2 regions of the Actinoallomurus acaciae genome follow, and region 1 is predicted to be linked to the other one. Evidence: riboswitches for the same ligand, from Rfam matches in the RefSeq annotation. Region 1 holds a riboswitch; the other holds the start of a gene.
The links. Region 1 has a riboswitch for glycine ahead of gcvT (glycine cleavage system aminomethyltransferase GcvT). Riboswitches for the same ligand answer to the same signal wherever they lie in the genome.
Positions count from the first base shown of each region.

Region 2: it holds a riboswitch for glycine, as region 1 does, so the genes downstream of both, gcvP (aminomethyl-transferring glycine dehydrogenase) here and gcvT (glycine cleavage system aminomethyltransferase GcvT) in region 1, are expected to answer to the same signal.

Region 1 covers NZ_JBHLZP010000019.1:16,236-26,280, forward strand. The annotation lists gene glyA (serine hydroxymethyltransferase) at 1-530, opposite strand, end outside; gene gcvH (glycine cleavage system protein GcvH) at 532-915, opposite strand; gene gcvT (glycine cleavage system aminomethyltransferase GcvT) at 912-2,015, opposite strand; glycine riboswitch at 2,094-2,172, opposite strand; glycine riboswitch at 2,177-2,274, opposite strand; gene ACFFNX_RS04740 (hypothetical protein) at 2,347-2,976, shown strand; gene ACFFNX_RS04745 (alpha/beta hydrolase family protein) at 2,982-4,205, opposite strand; gene ACFFNX_RS04750 (gamma-glutamyl-gamma-aminobutyrate hydrolase family protein) at 4,448-5,161, opposite strand; gene ACFFNX_RS04755 (gamma-glutamyl-gamma-aminobutyrate hydrolase family protein) at 5,257-6,009, opposite strand; gene ACFFNX_RS04760 (3-oxoacyl-ACP reductase) at 6,006-6,773, opposite strand; gene ACFFNX_RS04765 (aldehyde dehydrogenase family protein) at 6,802-8,148, opposite strand; gene ACFFNX_RS04770 (glutamine synthetase family protein) at 8,162-9,526, opposite strand; gene ACFFNX_RS04775 (class I SAM-dependent methyltransferase) at 9,622-10,045, opposite strand, start outside.
Region 2 covers NZ_JBHLZP010000411.1:67-6,758, reverse strand. The annotation lists partial or broken gene ACFFNX_RS36650 (TIGR00374 family protein) at 1-487, opposite strand, end outside; gene ACFFNX_RS36645 (TetR/AcrR family transcriptional regulator) at 572-1,366, opposite strand; gene ACFFNX_RS36640 (ATP-binding cassette domain-containing protein) at 1,476-2,438, shown strand; gene ACFFNX_RS36635 (ABC transporter permease) at 2,438-3,271, shown strand; glycine riboswitch at 3,341-3,438, shown strand; glycine riboswitch at 3,439-3,553, shown strand; gene gcvP (aminomethyl-transferring glycine dehydrogenase) at 3,672-6,512, shown strand.

The DNA of each region.
Region 1 (10,045 bases):
TACGCCGACCAGCCGGCGACGATCATCTTCGGCCGGTGCTCGCGTGCCAGCCGGGCGACCTCGTCCATGTCGACCAGGCCGTCCTCGCCCACGTGGTAGGCGGCGACGTTGAACATCTTGCCGGAGTAGTTGATCTTCATGCCGTGGGTCAGGTGCCCGCCGTGGGCGAGGTCCAGACCCAGGATCGTGTCGCCCGGCTGGAGCAGCGCGAAGTACACCGCGATGTTGGCCTGCGCGCCCGAGTGGGGCTGCACGTTCGCGTGGTCGGCGCCGAACAGGGCCTTGGCGCGGTCGATCGCGAGCTGCTCGGTGACGTCGACGTACTCACAGCCGCCGTAGTAGCGGCGGCCCGGGTAACCCTCGGCGTACTTGTTCGTCATCACCGAGCCCTGGGCCTCGAGCACGCCCACGGGGGCGAAGTTCTCCGAGGCGATCATCTCCAGGGTCGACTGCTGGCGGCGCAACTCCTCGGCGATGGCCGAGGCCACCTCCGGGTCGACCTCGGCGAGAGGGGCGTTGGACAGGTTCATCTCACGCCTCCTCGATCAGCTTGGAGTAGGCCGGGGCGTCGAGCAGGTCGGGGCTGTCACCATCAGTGCGGATCTTGAGCAGCCAGCCCTCGCCGTACGGGTCGGCATTGATCACCGCCGGGTCCTCCTCGACCGCACCGTTCACCGCCACGACCTCTCCCGTCACCGGCGCGTAGATGTCACTCACCGACTTGGTCGACTCCGCCTCGCCACAGGGCTCTCCGGCCTCCACCGTCGCGCCCTCCTGGGGCAACGAGACGTACACGATGTCACCGAGGGCTTCGGCGGCGTAGGCGGTGATCCCCACAGTCACAACACCGTCGGACGGCTCGGTAATCCACTCGTGCTCTTCGGTGTAGGAAAGGGTCTCGGGAACGCTGCTCACGGGGTCCTCCTATAGAAAGGCAGGGCGACCTTGTCGACCGGCTCATGTTTGCCGCGGATGTCCACCGCGAGATCGGGGTCTTCGGCGTGGACCGCGTCGATATAGCCCATGGCGATGGGCTTGCCCAGTGTCGGGGATGGCGCGCCGCTGGTCACGACTCCGCACGGCGTGCCGTCTGATCCCACGATGGCGTACCCGTGCCGGGGCACCCGCCGCCCTCTGGCGACGAGCCCGACGAGGGTGCGCTTCGGCGTCTCGTCGGCGATCGCGGCCAGCGCGGCACGCCCGACGAAGTCGCCCTTCTCGAACTTGACGGTACGGCCCAGTCCCGCGTCGAACGGCGTCGTCTCGGCGGTCAGCTCGTTGCCGTACAGCGGCATCCCGGCCTCCAGGCGCAGCGTGTCGCGTGCGGACAGCCCGCAGGGCCGCAGGTCGTCGCCGCCGGCCTCGGTCAGCGCGCCCCAGACCGCCACGGCGTCGCCGGCGGAGACGAACAGCTCGAAGCCGTCCTCGCCCGTGTAGCCGGTGCGGGCGATCAGGGCGTCGACGCCGGACACCGCGCCGGGCAGGATCGCGTAGTACTTCAGGTCGCCGAGCGCGGCGTCGGTGAGCTTGGCCAGGATCTCGTGGGCCTTCGGCCCCTGGATCGCGACGAGCGCGTACGCGTCGGAGCGGTCGTGGACGGCGGCCTCGGCGAACTTCTCGCACCGCGCGACCAACTCGGAGCGTACGGTGGCGGCGTTCGCGGCGTTGGCCACGACCAGGTAGGTCTCGGCCGCCAGCCGGTAGACGATCAGGTCGTCCAGGACGCCGCCCTCGGCAGCACAGATCATCGTGTAGCGCGCCCGGCCCACGGCGAGCACCGACAGGTGCCCGATGAGGGAGTGGTCGAGCGCCGCTCCGGCCTGCGGGCCGGTCACGAAGATCTCTCCCATGTGGGACAGGTCGAACAGTCCGGCGCTGGTCCGGACCGCCTGGTGCTCGGCCGTCTCGCTGCCATAGCGCAACGGCATGAGATATCCGGCGAACTCGGTGAGGGTGGCGCCGAGGCCCTCGTGGACCTCGTGGAGTGGTGTCTTCTTGGTGTCCGGAGCGGACATCGCGGCAGGCTCCTTATCGCGCGGGCGATCCGGGGGTCATATCGTCCCACTGGTTCGCTTGCGGTCTCGGCGCCTCCCCCTCTGTCATCGGCGCCTGAGAGCTTCGCCCCGGGGGGGCTTGCACCTTCGGCGGGAGCATCGCTCCGCTTTCCAGAGGTCGCCTACTCCGCGCGGTCTTCGTCGCCTGAGAGGTTCCGGGGAGGAGTTGCTCCTTCGGCGGCCCGGACTGGCGGCCCGGGCGCTCTCCCGCGTGGGATCAACGGCTGCCGCCAGGCTAGCAGCGCCCGTCGCGCGACGACAGCCCGCATCCCGCCCACCTGGGCGGTCGGCCGTGAAGATCATGCTCGCCTCCGCTCAGGTCGATGACGCGACGCTCATCGATGGCCACGGTGGCCGCGGCGACGATCGTGCTGGGCGCCGGCGGCCGGCACGCGGGACCATGGGGACCCCGGACGCCGCCGCGGCACGGCTGCTGAACCAGGCCGCCGTGGTGGCCGAGGCCGAACCGGGCATCCATCCGCGGGCCCACCAGTACGTTCGCGTCGACACCGTGTCCCGGCAGGTGGAGTTCCCGGAGAACAACGCGGAGTTGCGGGCGCCCGGCTACGTGCGGGTACACGACCAGTGGCGGGAGCGCGCGGACGGCAGGGGATACAACCTCCTACGCCTCGCCGCGGAGTTGCCCGGAGCCCGGGTGATCCCACACGCCTCGAACTCCCTCGGCCGATCCGGAAAGGCGGTCGAGTTCACCAGCCGGAACGATCCCTTCGACGAATCGCGGACCTCGCAGCTGATCTTCGATGCGCGGTCCCTGCGGTACCCCGGGTCGGACACGGTCCTGACCAAGGCCCGCTCCGGTCTTCCTGCCGGCACCGTGATCGACGCGACCTCGGTCGTGAAGATCAGCGTCGCCGGCAAGCTCCCCCGCGTGCGGCGCGGTACCGTACGCCCGTCCTGCTGACGGGCTCACCGTACGAAGGTCGCATCGGGATACCGCGGCGACGGCCGGTCCAGCAGGCCGTCGTCGTCACGACCGCGCAGCCACCGGTCGAAGAAGGCCGCCAGGTACGCCCGCTGCTCGGCGACCGCTCGCGAGGAGTCGATCCAGCCGGTGTCCGCGTCCGTCTTGAGCTGCGGCGCCAGCGACTCCAGGTCGGTGTAGGTGTGGTGTGCCGAGCCGCGCAGGTGCAGGTCGCGCTTCCACCCGGTGCTGTGGTCCCACAGCGCCTCCCACGACCGTACGGTGTGGTGGTCGCTCGCCTGGCTGCCCATCAGCAGGAACGGCCGTCGCAGGCCGCTCTCGGCGAGCGGCGACAGGCCGGGCCCGCCGTCGTTCTGGTCGAACCCGACCGTGCCGTCGAGGTCCGCGGCGGCTCGGACGCGCGGGTCGTCGTGCAGGGTCTGCAGGGCGGTGAAGCCGCCGGCCGACTGGCCGGCCATGCCGATCCGCGCGGTGTCGACGGCGGCGCCCAGCCCGTCCGGCAACGTCGTCAGCCGGTCGAGCACGAACCGCGTGTCGGCGACCCGGACGCTCATGACCTTCTTCAGCGTGGCGATCAGGTCGCCGTCCAGGGGCAGCTTGAACGGCTCGACCCGGCCGCCGGGGAACTCCACCTCCGACGCGTCGTAGGTGTGGTCGATCGTGACGACGACGTAGCCGCGTGAGGCGAGGTCCTCGGCGAAGGTGGTGCCGAGCGTGCGCGGGTCGCCCAGGCCGGGGGAGTACAGCACGACCGGGTGGCGGCCGGCCGCCACGGGCGCGCCCTGGTGGGAGTGGGTCATCGTGGCGCCCCAGTCGGCCGTTCCGGGCTTGAGCCCCAGGCCCTGGTGCACGGGGGTGCCGAGCGAGGCGTCGAAGTGCTCGGCCGCGGCCGGGGTCATCTGCGGCGCGAGCGGGTACGCGGCGGCGTCGCGCGCCGGGTAGAAGACGCTGACCATCAGCTCCCGGTACGCCTGCGCGGGCACCCACGGGTCGTGCCGCGACCCGTCGACCAGGCGCAGCGCGACCGTACCGACGTCGTCCGGGCCGCTGGGCGGCGGCAGCGTGAGCCGCGCCGCCTTCGTGGACGCCGCCGCGTGGACGTTCGGCCGCAGAGGCAAGGTCGAGGAGACGGTCCGCCCGGCCGTCCCGCGAGCGGCCGTGGCGAGCCCGCCCGCCAGGAGACCGCCGATGAGACGGGAACCGCGCATGAGAGGACCTCCGGTGTCGTGGGGATGGCCTTCATGCTGGCCGGCCGGGCGCGGCGGCGGAATCGTGCCACCACGCCGGTCGTGGGTTCGGCTTTTCCGAACCGTTCCCGAGGACCGGGCGAGAGTCGTGGGGGTCGGCCGACGCCCCTGACGGTGCCGGGCGTCGTGGTTCCCCGCGTCCGGGCCCGGGCCGCAGGACGCCGACATCACCGGCGCTCACCTGCGGTCGGCGCTCGCGACCCTCACCCGGCGACGGGCGCGGGGACCGAGGCGGCCGCCACCAGCGCGGAGAAGATCTCCACCTCCGCGTCGGCCTCCGGGTGCCACTGGACGCCGACCGTGAACGGGTGCCCGTCCAGCTCGGCGGCCTCGATCAGGCCGTCTCCGGCCCACGCGCAGGCCGTGAGGCCCCGGCCGAGCCGGTCGATCGCCTGGTGGTGCAGGCTCGGGACGTCCAGAGTCGTACGGTTCAGCGCGCGGGCCAGGGCGCAACGCGGGTGCAGGTGCACGTCGTGCCGGACGAAGACGCCTTCGCCGCCCGTGTGCCCCTCGTGGCCGACGACGTCCGGCACGTGCTGGTGCAGCGTGCCGCCGAGGGCCACGTTCATGAGCTGGAGGCCGCGGCAGATGCCGAGGATCGGCAGCCGCAGCGCCAGCGCCTCCCGCAGCAGGGCCAGCTCGGCGGCGTCACGGACGGCGTTGACCGGACCGTTCGCCCGGTGCGGGACCCCGCCGTAGCGCGCCGGGTCGATGTCGCCGCCGCCGACGAGCAACAGCCCGTCGAGGCGGGACAGCACGCCGTCGACGCCGGGAAGGGCCGGCAGGACCACCGGCGTCCCGCCGGCCGACAGGACCTTGTCGAGATAACGCTGGGGCACGACGCTGGCGGGCATGTCCCACGCCGCCCAGCGCGCCCGTTCGGCGTAGGCGCTGACGCCGATCACAGGTCTGGTCACCGGATCTCCTTCGCCGGTCCCGTGACCAGAGTGCCGCGCCCGTCGGCTCGCTCGCTTCGCTCACTCACGGCAACAGATGAAAGCGTGACGCGACGTCACGCCCCACCGACCTGGATCTCGCCTGGCCGCGATTTGACCTGCCGCTGACCGGGACGCCCGTCCGCCGCCGCGACCAGGGCGCGGAACAGGGGCAGGCACCCGTCGACCTCCGGGTGCCACTGGACGCCGAGCGTGAACGCGCGGTCGTCGGCCTCGGCGGCCTCGATCAGGCCGTCGTCGGACCACGCGGTCGCGGTCAGTCCCGCCCCGAGCCGGTCGATCGCCTGATGGTGGTAGTGCGACACCGCGACCGTCTCCGCGCCGAGCGCCGCGGCCAGCCGCGTACCCGGTTCGACCTTCACCGGGAACCGGCCGTAGACCCCCGGGGCGGGTGAGTGCCGGACGTCGCCGACCACGTCCGGCACGTGCTGGTGGAGCGTGCCGCCCAGCGCGACGTTGAGCACCTGGAGACCGCGGCAGACGCCGAGGAAGGGCAGGTCGCGGTCCAGCGTGCCGCGCACGAGGGCGAACTCGGCCTCGTCGCGGAGGTCGCGGACGTAGCCGGTCCGCTCGTGCGGCGCCGCGCCGTACGCCGCGGGGTTCAGGTCGCCGCCGCCGGACAGCACGAGCGCGTCGAGGCGCGGCAGCGCCGAGGACGGGTCGCCGGCCGGCGGCAGCAGCACGGGCTGCCCACCGGCCCGGACGATCTGCTCGACGTACGCGTGCGGCAGCAGCGTCGCCGTCGTCTCCCAGACCGTGAACCGCGCCGGCTCGACGTACGACGTGACCCCGACGATGGGCGCGGTCACGGCAGAGGAGTGACGTACGCGCCGGAGATCCCGCCGTCCACGAGGAACTCCGAGGCCGTGATGAATGAGGCGTCGTCGCTGGCCAGGAACGCCACGGCCGCGGCGATCTCGCTCGCCTCGGCGAACCGCCCGACCGGGATGTGCACGAGCCGCCGCGCCGCGCGCTCGGGGTCCTTGGCGAACAGCTCCTGGAGCAGCGGGGTGTTCACCGGCCCCGGGCACAGGGCGTTGACCCGGATGCCCTCGCGGGCGAACTGCACGCCCAGCTCGCGCGACATCGCGAGCACGCCGCCCTTGGAGGCGGTGTAGGAGATCTGCGAGGTCGCCGCGCCCATGACCGCCACGAACGACGCCGTGTTGATGATCGAACCGCGCCTCCGCTCGCGCATGTACGGGATGACGTGCTTGCAGCACAGGTACACGCTGGTCAGGTTGACCTCCTGCACCCGGCGCCACGCGTCGATGCCGGTCTCCAGGATCGAGTCGTCGTCGGGCGGGGAGATCCCGGCGTTGTTGAACGCGATGTCGACCGAGCCGTAGGAGTTCTCGGCGAAGGCGTACATCTCGCGCACGTCGTCCTCGCTGGTGACGTCGGCGCGGACGAACAGCCCGCCGACCTCCTCCGCGACGTTCTTGCCGGTCGTCTCGTCCACGTCGGCGATGACGACCTTGGCGCCCTCCTGGGCGAATCGCCGTACGGTCGCCAGGCCGATGCCGCTGGCACCGCCGGTGACGACCGCGACGCGGTCCTCCAGACGCTGCATTGATCCTCCGATCGGGGGAGACCGGCCGTCAGCCGGTCGCGATGAAGACGTTCTTGGTCTCGGTGAAGGCGTCCAGGGCGTCCGGGCCCAGCTCACGGCCGAACCCGGACTGCTTGAAGCCGCCGAACGGCGTCCAGTAGCGGACCGCCGAGTGGGAGTTGACGGACAGGTTGCCCGCCTCGACCGCGCGCGCGACCCGCAGCGCCCGGCCGACGTCACGGGTCCAGAGCGAGCCCGCCAGCCCGTACGCCGTGTCGTTCGCGATCCGCACGGCGTCGGCCTCGTCCTCGAAGGGCCGCACGCTCACCACCGGACCGAAGATCTCCTCGTCCCAGGCGCGTCCGGTCCCGGTCAGCACGGTCGGCGGGAACCAGAACCCGGGACCGTCCGGGCAGCTCCCGCGGAAGGCGACGCCGGCACCGGTGAAACCGCGCACCTTCTCCCGGTGCGTCGCGCTGATCAGCGGTCCGACCTCGGTGTCCTCGGCGCGCGGGTCGCCGACGCGCACCCCGCGTACGGCCGGTTCGAGCAGTTCCATGAACCGGTCGTACGCGCTGCGCTCGACGAGCACGCGCGAGCGGGCGCAGCAGTCCTGCCCGGCGTTGTCGAAGACCGCGTACGGCGCCGTGGCGGCGGCCCGCTCCAGGTCGGCGTCGGCGAAGACGATGTTGGCGCTCTTGCCGCCCAGCTCCAGCGTGAGGCGCTTCACCTGGTCCGCGCACGACCGCATGATCTCCTTGCCGACGCGGGTCGACCCGGTGAAGACGACCTTGCGTACGTCCGGGTGGGCGACGAGCCGCCGTCCCGCGACCGGACCCTCACCCGGCACGACCTGGAGCACGTTCTCGGGCAGCCCGGCCTCCAGGGCCAGCTCGCCGATGCGGCGCGCGGTCAGCGGCGTCGCCTCCGCGGGCTTGACGACGACCGTGTTCCCGGCGGCGAGCGCCGGGGCCATGCCCCAGCCCATGACCGGCATCGGGAAGTTCCACGGCACGATCAGGCCGACCACGCCGAGCGGCTCGTGGAACGTCACGTCGAGCCCGCCCGGCACCGGGATCTGCCGCCCGAACAGACGCTCCGGCGCGCCCGCGTAGTAGTCGAGCACGTCGCGGACGTTCCCGGCCTCCCAGCGGGCCTGGCCGATCGGGTGCCCGGCCTCGGCCACCTCCAGGTCCGCCAGCTCGCCGACGTGCTCGTCGACGGTACGGGCGAAGGCGCGCAGCAGCCGGGCCCGATCGCCGGGCGCGACGTCGCGCCAGGTCGCCTGGGCCTCGCGGGCGCGCGCGACGGCGGCGTCGACCTCCTCGGGACCCGCCATGGGCACGGCCGCGACGACCTTCTCGGTCGCCGGGTCGATCACGGTGAACTCGGCCACGCGGTACCCCCGGTCAGGTGCGCTCGAAGTTGCGGAACAGCTCCCAGTCGGTCACCGCGCGCTCGTACGCGGCGAGCTCGACGTTCGCGTAGTTGGCGTAGTGGTCGACGACCTCGTCGCCGAACGCGGCGCGGGCCAGGGCGCCGGAGATCCAGTCGGCGGCGGCCTCGCGCAGCGTCGCGCGTACCCGGTCGGCGCCGGAGGTGTAGGCGTTCCCCTCGTACGCCTCCTCCAGCGGCAGCTCGTTCTCGATGCCGTGCAGGCCCGCCGCGATCAGCGCGGACACGGCGAGGTAGGGGTTCACGTCGCCGCCGGGCACGCGGTTCTCCACGCGCAGCGACGGGCCCGGATGCCCGACGAGGCGCAGCGCGCAGGTGCGGTTGTCGCGCCCCCACTTGATCGCGGTCGGCGCGAACGAGCCCGGCGCGTACCGCTTGTAGGAGTTGACGTTCGGGGCGTAGAGCAGGGTGAAGTCGCGCATGCAGGCGAGCTGCCCGGCGATGAAGTGCGCACCGATCCTCGACAGGCCGTGCGGGCCGTCACCGGCCATGATCGGGGTGCCGTCCGCGTCTCGCAGCGAGATGTGGATGTGGCAGGAGTTGCCCTCCCGCTCGTTCGGCTTGGCCATGAACGTGACCGACATGCCCTCCTGGGCCGCGATCTCCTTCGCGCCGGTCTTGTAGAGCACGTGGTTGTCGCAGGTGCCGAGCGCGTCGGCGTACCGGAAGGCGATCTCATGCTGGCCGAGGTTGCACTCGCCCTTGGCCGACTCGACGTACATCCCGGCGCCGTCCATGGCGTTCCGGATCCGGCGCAGCAGCGGCTCGACGCGCGACGTGCCCACGATCGAGTAGTCGACGTTGTACTGGTTCGCCGGGGTCAGGCCGTGGTAGCGGCGGTTCCAGGCCTCCTCGTAGGTGTCCTGGAAGACCAGGAACTCCAGCTCCGTGCCGACGTACGCGCCCCAGCCGCGTTCGGCGAGCCGGGCGAGCTGGCGGCGCAAAATCTGCCTCGGCGAGGCGACGACGTCGGAGCCGTCCTCCCAGACGAGGTCGGCGAAGACGAGGGCGGAGCCCGGGTGCCAGGGCAGCCACCGCAGCGTGGTGATGTCCGGGCGCATGACGAAGTCGCCGTAGCCGCGCTCCCACGAGGACATGGCGTACCCGTCGACGGTGTTCATGTCGACGTCCACCGCGAGCAGGTAGTCGCACCCCTCCGAACCGTGCGCGACCACCTCCTCCAGGAAGTACCGGGCGGACAGGCGCTTGCCCTGCAGCCGTCCCTGCATGTCGGTGACGACGATGAGGACCGTGTCGATCCGCTCCGCCTCCACCTCGACCCAGAGTTGTTCCAGCGTGAGCAGACCTCGGTTCGGCACAGTGGCGCCCTTCGGGGGAGAGGTCAATGGTGCGTTTTGTGACCATTGAGGCCCCTGAGTTTTGTCCTGTCAAGACTTTCGGCCGCGATGGCCGTTCAGGTACTGCGGGGTTTGTCCCAGGTCAGGGAGTAGCGCCAGAGGAGATGCCGCCGGAAGCGGCAGCCCGGCAGCAGGCGCTGCGCGTCGTGGCGGATCTCACCCCAGCTCATGGCCGGATCCTTGATCGGCATGCCGTCCGGGTGGCCCTTGCCGCCGTTGCGGCGCCGGTGCCGGTGGGCGGCCGGGATGCCGGCGGCGCTCAGGGCCCAGTCGAGCGGCGTCCGGTTGCGGGCCAGCCCGATGATCATTGCCCGGCCGCCCGGGGCGAGCAGGCGCTCGACCGCCGCGAGCGCCGCGCCGAAGTCGACGTGGTGGATGACCGCGACGGCGCTGACGAAGTCGAACCGGCCGTCGCCGAGCGGTTCGCGGTCGGGGTACAGGAAGTCCGCCTCGGCGAACGTCACGTTGTTCAGGCCCGCG
Region 2 (6,692 bases), on a different contig from region 1:
AGCCGCCGTGCCGCTTCCACGTGAGGTACCACGCGAGGTCGCGCATGCCTGCGGCGGTGACCCAGGAGTCCACCGCCAGCGACACGCCGAGAGCCAGGACCGCGGCGAGCACGCCGATCGCGATGCGCAGGCCGTCGCGGTGGATGACGCGCTCGACGCCGAACGCGACCGGCACGGCGAGCACGACGATGCCGGAGGCGAGCCCGGCCAGGGTGAGGATCAGATGCGGCGCCTGCTCGGTGCCGTGCGTGATGTCGGAGGACAGACCGGTGGTCGTCTGGCGGGCCACGTGGGCGAGCCCGAGGATCAGCCCGATGACGCCGACGGACACCAGGAACCGGAAGGCGTCGGCGGTCCGGCGGATACGGGCCGGCAGCGAGGGCTCCTCGACCAGGGGGTCGGTCGCCGCGCCGCTCGGGACTTCGCCGCGTGGCCGCGTCAGCATGTCACCGTCGTGCGGCCGGTCGGGGGATTCGTTAGCGGGCACGAGGTGAATCTTCCCAGCCCGGCAGCTCGGTTATCGGCGGGATGTCCCCCTGCGTGGGTTCGTCCGCGTTCGTACGGCGGGGCGTCAGATGCCGAGCCGGGCGGCGATGCCATCGAGTACGCACTTGAGGCCGAACTCGAACTGCCACTCGGCGTCGTCCTCGTTCGATCCGTCGATGATGTAGCGGCTCAGCGCGGGGAAGCGGCCCGACTCCAGCATCCACCGCACCCACGGCAGGAACGCCATCCGCGCGTCGTCGTCGGACTTCCAGTCGTTGCGCTCCAGGACCTCCCGCTGGGCGATCTCGGCGGAGACGGCGCCGCGCGTGAAGGAGTTCACCGTGCCGAACACCGCCATCATCGCGTCGACGTCGAGGCCGAGGCCCTCGACGGAGGTGAGCGCCTGTTCGATGAGCGTCGCGTTGTTGGGGGACAGCGTGGCCGGGACACGGGCGTGGGCCTGGATCGTCCACGGGTGACGCAGGCTGAGCCCGCGGTACTGGCGGGCGTACGCGTCGGCGACCTCGCGCCAGTCTCCGTCGGGCAGGATGACCTCGGCCGCGACCGTGTCGAGCATCAGCTCATAGATCTCGTCCTTGCCGGTGACGTAGCGGTACAGGCCCATGGTGGCGACGCCCAGGCGTTCGGCGAGGCGCCGCATGGACACGGCGCTCAGCCCCTCGGCGTCGGCGATCTCGACGGCGGCGACGGCGATCTGCTGATGCGTCAGGGCCGGGCGCGGACCGCGGGTGGAGCCTTCGAGACGCTCCCAGAGCGTCGGCTTGAGACGGCCCTCGGCCCGCTGGGTCTCGAACTCCGTGACGGCCTTGCGGAAACCCTCGAGCCGCTGGTCGTACGCGGAGTCCTTCGCGTCAGTCAATTCCGCCCTCCCACGAGTACAACGTAGCGGCTTGTACAACGTACGCAGTTGAGCGTACGTTGTACACACACAGAGTACGCCGTACGCAATCAAGATGAGGGAACCTGAGATGACGAGTTCGGAGTCGGCCGTCTGGGCCGAGGGGCTGCGCAAGCGGTTCGGCCGGACGGAGGCGCTGCGCGGGGTCGACCTGGAGGTGCCGAAGGGCGCCGTCTTCGGCCTGCTCGGCCCGAACGGTGCGGGCAAGACCACGACCGTGCGGATCCTGTCGACGCTCACGCTGCCCGACGCCGGGCAGGCGCGGGTCGCCGGGTACGACGTGGTCCGCGACGCGGACGAGGTGCGCTACCGCATCGGCCTGGCCGGCCAGCACGCCTCGATGGACGAGAAGCTCAGCGGGCGGGACAACCTGCGGCTGTTCGGCCGCCTGTACCACCTGTCGCCGAAGGCCGCCCGGCGGCGCGCGGACGAGCTGCTGGAGCGGTTCGGCCTCGCGGACGCGGGGGACCGCTACGTCAAGACCTACTCCGGCGGCATGCGCCGCCGGATCGACCTGATCTCCAGCCTGATCACCGCGCCGCCGGTGCTCTTCCTGGACGAGCCGACGACCGGGCTGGACCCGCGCAGCCGCGGCGAGATCTGGGAGACCATCCGCGAGCTGGTCGCCGACGGCACGACCGTGCTGCTGACCACGCAGTACCTCGACGAGGCCGACCAGCTCGCCGACCGGGTCGCGGTCGTCGACCAGGGGCGGGTGATCGCGTCGGGCACGCCGGACGAGCTGAAGGCCGAGATCGGCAGCCGCGTCGACGTCGTCGTGTCCGGCACCGACGTGCTAGGCGACGCCGTCGCCGTGCTCTCCCGGATCGGCGAGCCGGACGCCGACCCGGAGTCCCGCCGGGTGAGCGTCCCCGTCTCCGCGGGCTCCGTCACCCTGCCCGCCGTCGTGCGGGAGCTGGACCGCGCCGGCGTCGGGGTCGAGGACGTCGCGCTGAGGCGCCCCACCCTCGATGAGGTGTTCCTCCGCCTGACCGGCAGGCCCGAAGAGACCGAAGAGAAGGTGAGCGTCTGATGGCCCTCCACGCCCCCACCGCGCCGACCGGCCGCCTGGTCCGGCTCCGCTGGACCCTCACCGACGGCGTCACCCTGGTGTGGCGCAACCTCGTCCAGCTCAAGTCCCAGCCCGGGGAGCTGGTCGGCGCGCTGGTCTTCCCCGCGATCCTGATCGTGCTGTTCGGCTACGTCTTCGGCAGCGCGATCAAGGTCCCCGGCGGCGGCAACTACCGGGAGTACCTCATGCCCGGCCTGTTCGCGATGACCACGATGACCAGCTTCATGACCACGATGGTCGCGGTGGCCACCGACGCCTCCAAAGGGGTCATGGACCGGTTCCGCTCGATGCCGATGGCCCGGTCGGCGGTGCCGTTCGGCCAGGTCGGCGGCGACATTATCGTCGGCCTCGCCGGCATGGTCATCATGATCGGCTGCGGGCTGGCCGTCGGCTGGCGGATCCATGAGGGGTTGCCGCGGGCGCTCGCGGCCTTCGGCCTGCTCATCTTCCTGCGGTACGCGCTCTCGTGGGCCGGGGTGCTCTGCGGCCTGCTGGTGAAGAACGAGGAGACCGCCGACCAGATGGTCCCCCTGATCTTCCCGGTGTCGATGCTGTCGAACTCCTTCGTGCCGACGGCGGGCATGCCGGACTGGCTGCGGGCGATCTCCGACTGGAACCCGGTCAGCGCGATGGTCGCCGCCTGCCGCGGCCTCTTCGGCAACCCGGGCGTCGTCACGGCGCACGCCGCCCTGCCGCTGCGGCACCCGGTCGCGGCGACGCTGATCTGGTCCGGCGTGCTACTCGTGATCTTCGTCCCGTTGACCGTCCGCCGCTTCCGCACCCTGAACCGCTGACCTTTACGGTCGGAACGGCCCGCGCTTAACGTCGTGGCAATAAGCCTCCGGTAGGGTGGAGATCGCCGTCGAACCCGTGCGGGAGAGACCCCGGTGCAGCCAGCGCAGGGGCGCCGAAGGAGCAAACCTCCCCGGAACCTCTCAGGCAAAAGGACCGCACGGGCGAGGCACCTCTGGAAAGCGGGACCCGGAGGCCGCACCGCCGGCCGCCGATCCTCACCGAAGGTGCAAGCCGCGCTCGCCGCGGTGAAGCTCTCAGGTTCAGGTGACAGAGGGGGAGACCCACCATCGGGCATGCCCGGTGGTGCTCGCGCCCCGACCCGCCTGGAGGCTTGCCATGACCGAGCGCAGCGACGGAATCGAAGACACGGCCCGGGTGGTCACACCCTCCGAAAGGCCCATGACCGAGGTTCCGTTCGCCGCCCGCCACATCGGACCCTCACCGGCCGAACGCGCCTCGATGGCCGAGGCCGCCGGGTACGACGGTGTCGGCGCGCTCGTGGACGCGGCCGTGCCCGCCCGGATCCGCACCGACCGCCCGCTCGACCTGCCGCCCGCGCTCAGCGAGGTGGAGGCGCTGGCGCGGCTGCGTGAGCTGGCCGCCCGCAACCAGGTCCTCACCTCGATGATCGGTCTCGGCTACCACGGCACGATCACCCCGGGCGTGATCCTGCGCAACGTCCTGGAGAACCCCGGCTGGTACACCGCCTACACGCCGTACCAGCCGGAGATCTCCCAGGGGCGGCTCGAGGCGCTGCTGAACTTCCAGACGATGGTGAGCGACCTGACCGGGCTGCCGGTCGCGAACGCCTCGCTGCTGGACGAGGGCACCGCCGCCGCCGAGGCGATGACGCTGGCGCACCGCGTCGCGCCGCGGGGGAGCGGCGACGCCTTCCTCGTCGACGCCGACGTCCTGCCGCAGACCGCCGAGGTGATCCGCACCCGGGCGGTGCCGCTGGGCATCGAGGTCGTCGTCGCCGACACGTCCGCGGGACTGCCGGAGGGCGACTTCTTCGGCGTGCTGCTGCAGTACCCGGGCGCGAGCGGCGCGGTACGCGACCTGTCGCCCCTCACCGAGGCGGCGCACGGACGCGGTGCCCAGGTCGTGGTCGCCGCCGACCTGCTCGCCCTGACGCTGCTCCGGCCGCCGGGGGAGTCCGGCGCCGACATCGCGGTCGGCACCACGCAGCGCTTCGGCGTGCCGTACGGCTTCGGCGGCCCGCACGCCGGCTACATGTCGGTGCGCGACGGCATCCAGCGCCAGCTTCCCGGACGGCTCGTCGGCGTCTCGCTCGACGCCGACGGCGGTCAGGCGTACCGGCTCGCGCTGCAGACCCGTGAGCAGCACATCCGCCGCGAGAAGGCCACCAGCAACATCTGCACCGCCCAGGTGCTGCTCGCCGTGATGGCGAGCATGTACGCCGTCTACCACGGCCCCGAGGGCCTGACGGGCATCGCCGAGCGGGTCCACGAGCGCGCGACCCTGCTGCGCGGCGGCCTGGGCGCCCTGGGCGTCGAGGTCGTGCACGACGCCTTCTTCGACACCGTCCTCGCACGTGTTCCGGGCCGCGCACGCGCGGTCGTGAACGCCGCGCTGGAGGGTGGCGTCAACCTCCGTCTCGTCGACGACGACCACGTCGGCATCGCCTGCGACGAGACGACCACCCAGGAGCACGTCGCCGCCGTGTGGCGGGCGTTCGGGCTGAAGGAGGAGCGCCTCGGCCTCTTCCGGCACGAGGCGATCCCGCCGGAGCTGCGCCGCGAGAGCGGGTTCCTCACCCACCCGGTGTTCCACGCGCACCGGTCGGAGACGGCGATGCTGCGTTACCTGCGCCGCCTCCAGGACAAGGACATCGCGCTGGACCGCTCCATGATCCCGCTCGGCTCCTGCACGATGAAGCTGAACGCCACGGCCGAGATGGAGCCGATCACCTGGCCGGAGTTCGCGCAGATCCACCCGTTCGCCCCGCTGGAGCAGGCGCGGGGGTACGTCGATCTGATCGGCGAGCTCGAGTCGTGGCTGGCCGAGATCACCGGGTACGCCAAGGTGTCGGTGCAGCCCAACGCCGGCTCGCAGGGGGAGCTGGCCGGCCTGCTCGCCGTGCACGGTTACCACGCCTCACGCGGCGAGAGCCACCGGAACGTCTGCCTGATCCCGTCCTCGGCGCACGGCACGAACGCCGCCAGCGCGGTGATGGCCGGGATGCGGGTGGTCGTGGTGAAGAGCACCGACAGCGGCGACATCGACCTCGACGACCTGCACGCCAAGATCGACAAGTACCGCGACGACCTCGCCGCGATCATGGTGACGTACCCCTCGACGCACGGCATCTACGAGGAGACGATCACCGAGGTCTGCGAGAGCGTGCACGAGGCGGGCGGCCAGGTCTACGTCGACGGCGCCAACCTCAACGCCCTCGTCGGGCTGGCGCGCCTCGGGGAGTTCGGCGCCGACGTGTCGCACCTGAACCTCCACAAGACCTTCTGCATCCCGCACGGCGGCGGGGGGCCGGGCGTCGGCCCGGTGGGCGTGCGCGAGCACCTCGTGCCGTTCCTGCCCAACCACCCGCTGCGGCCCGAGGCCGGTCCGGAGACGGGCAGCGGTCCGATCTCGGCGGCCCCGTGGGGCTCGGCGGGCATCCTGCCGATCTCGTGGACCTACATCGCGATGATGGGCGCCGACGGGCTGCGCGAGGCGACCGAGGTGGCGGTGCTGGCCGCCAACTACGTCGCCAAGCGGCTCGACGGCCACTACCCGGTGCTCTTCACCGGCCGGGGCGGCCTCGTCGCCCACGAGTGCATCATCGACATCCGGAAGATCACCAAGGAGACCAAGGTCACCGCCGAGGACGTCGCCAAGCGGCTCATCGACTACGGCATCCACGCCCCGACCCTCGCCTTCCCGGTGGCGGGCACGCTGATGGTCGAGCCGACCGAGAGCGAGGACCGCGCCGAACTCGACCGCTTCTGCGACGCGTTGATCGAGATCCGGCGGGAGATCGAGCGGGTGGCCTCCGGCGACTACGACGCCGACGACAACCCGCTCAAGAACGCCCCGCACACGGCGGCCTCGCTGCTGACCACCCACTGGAAGCACTCCTACACCCGCGAGGAGGCGGCCTTCCCGCTCCCGTCGCTGCGGGAGAACAAGTACTGGCCGCCGGTGCGCCGCATCGACCAGGCCTACGGCGACCGCAACCTCGTCTGCGCCTGCCCGCCGCCGGAGGCCTTCGAGTCCTGAGCCGTACGGGCGCCCGGGACGGCATCCACCCCGGGCGCTCAGGCCGGTCAGACGCTAGATCGTTGATGGGAAATGTGTGGGCTGGTGGTTAGTGGTCGTAGGCGGTCAGTGATCGTTTGATGGGTGCGCCGATGAGCCAGTTGTGCCAGATCGCGGTGTTGAGGGCCAGAATTCGCTGGG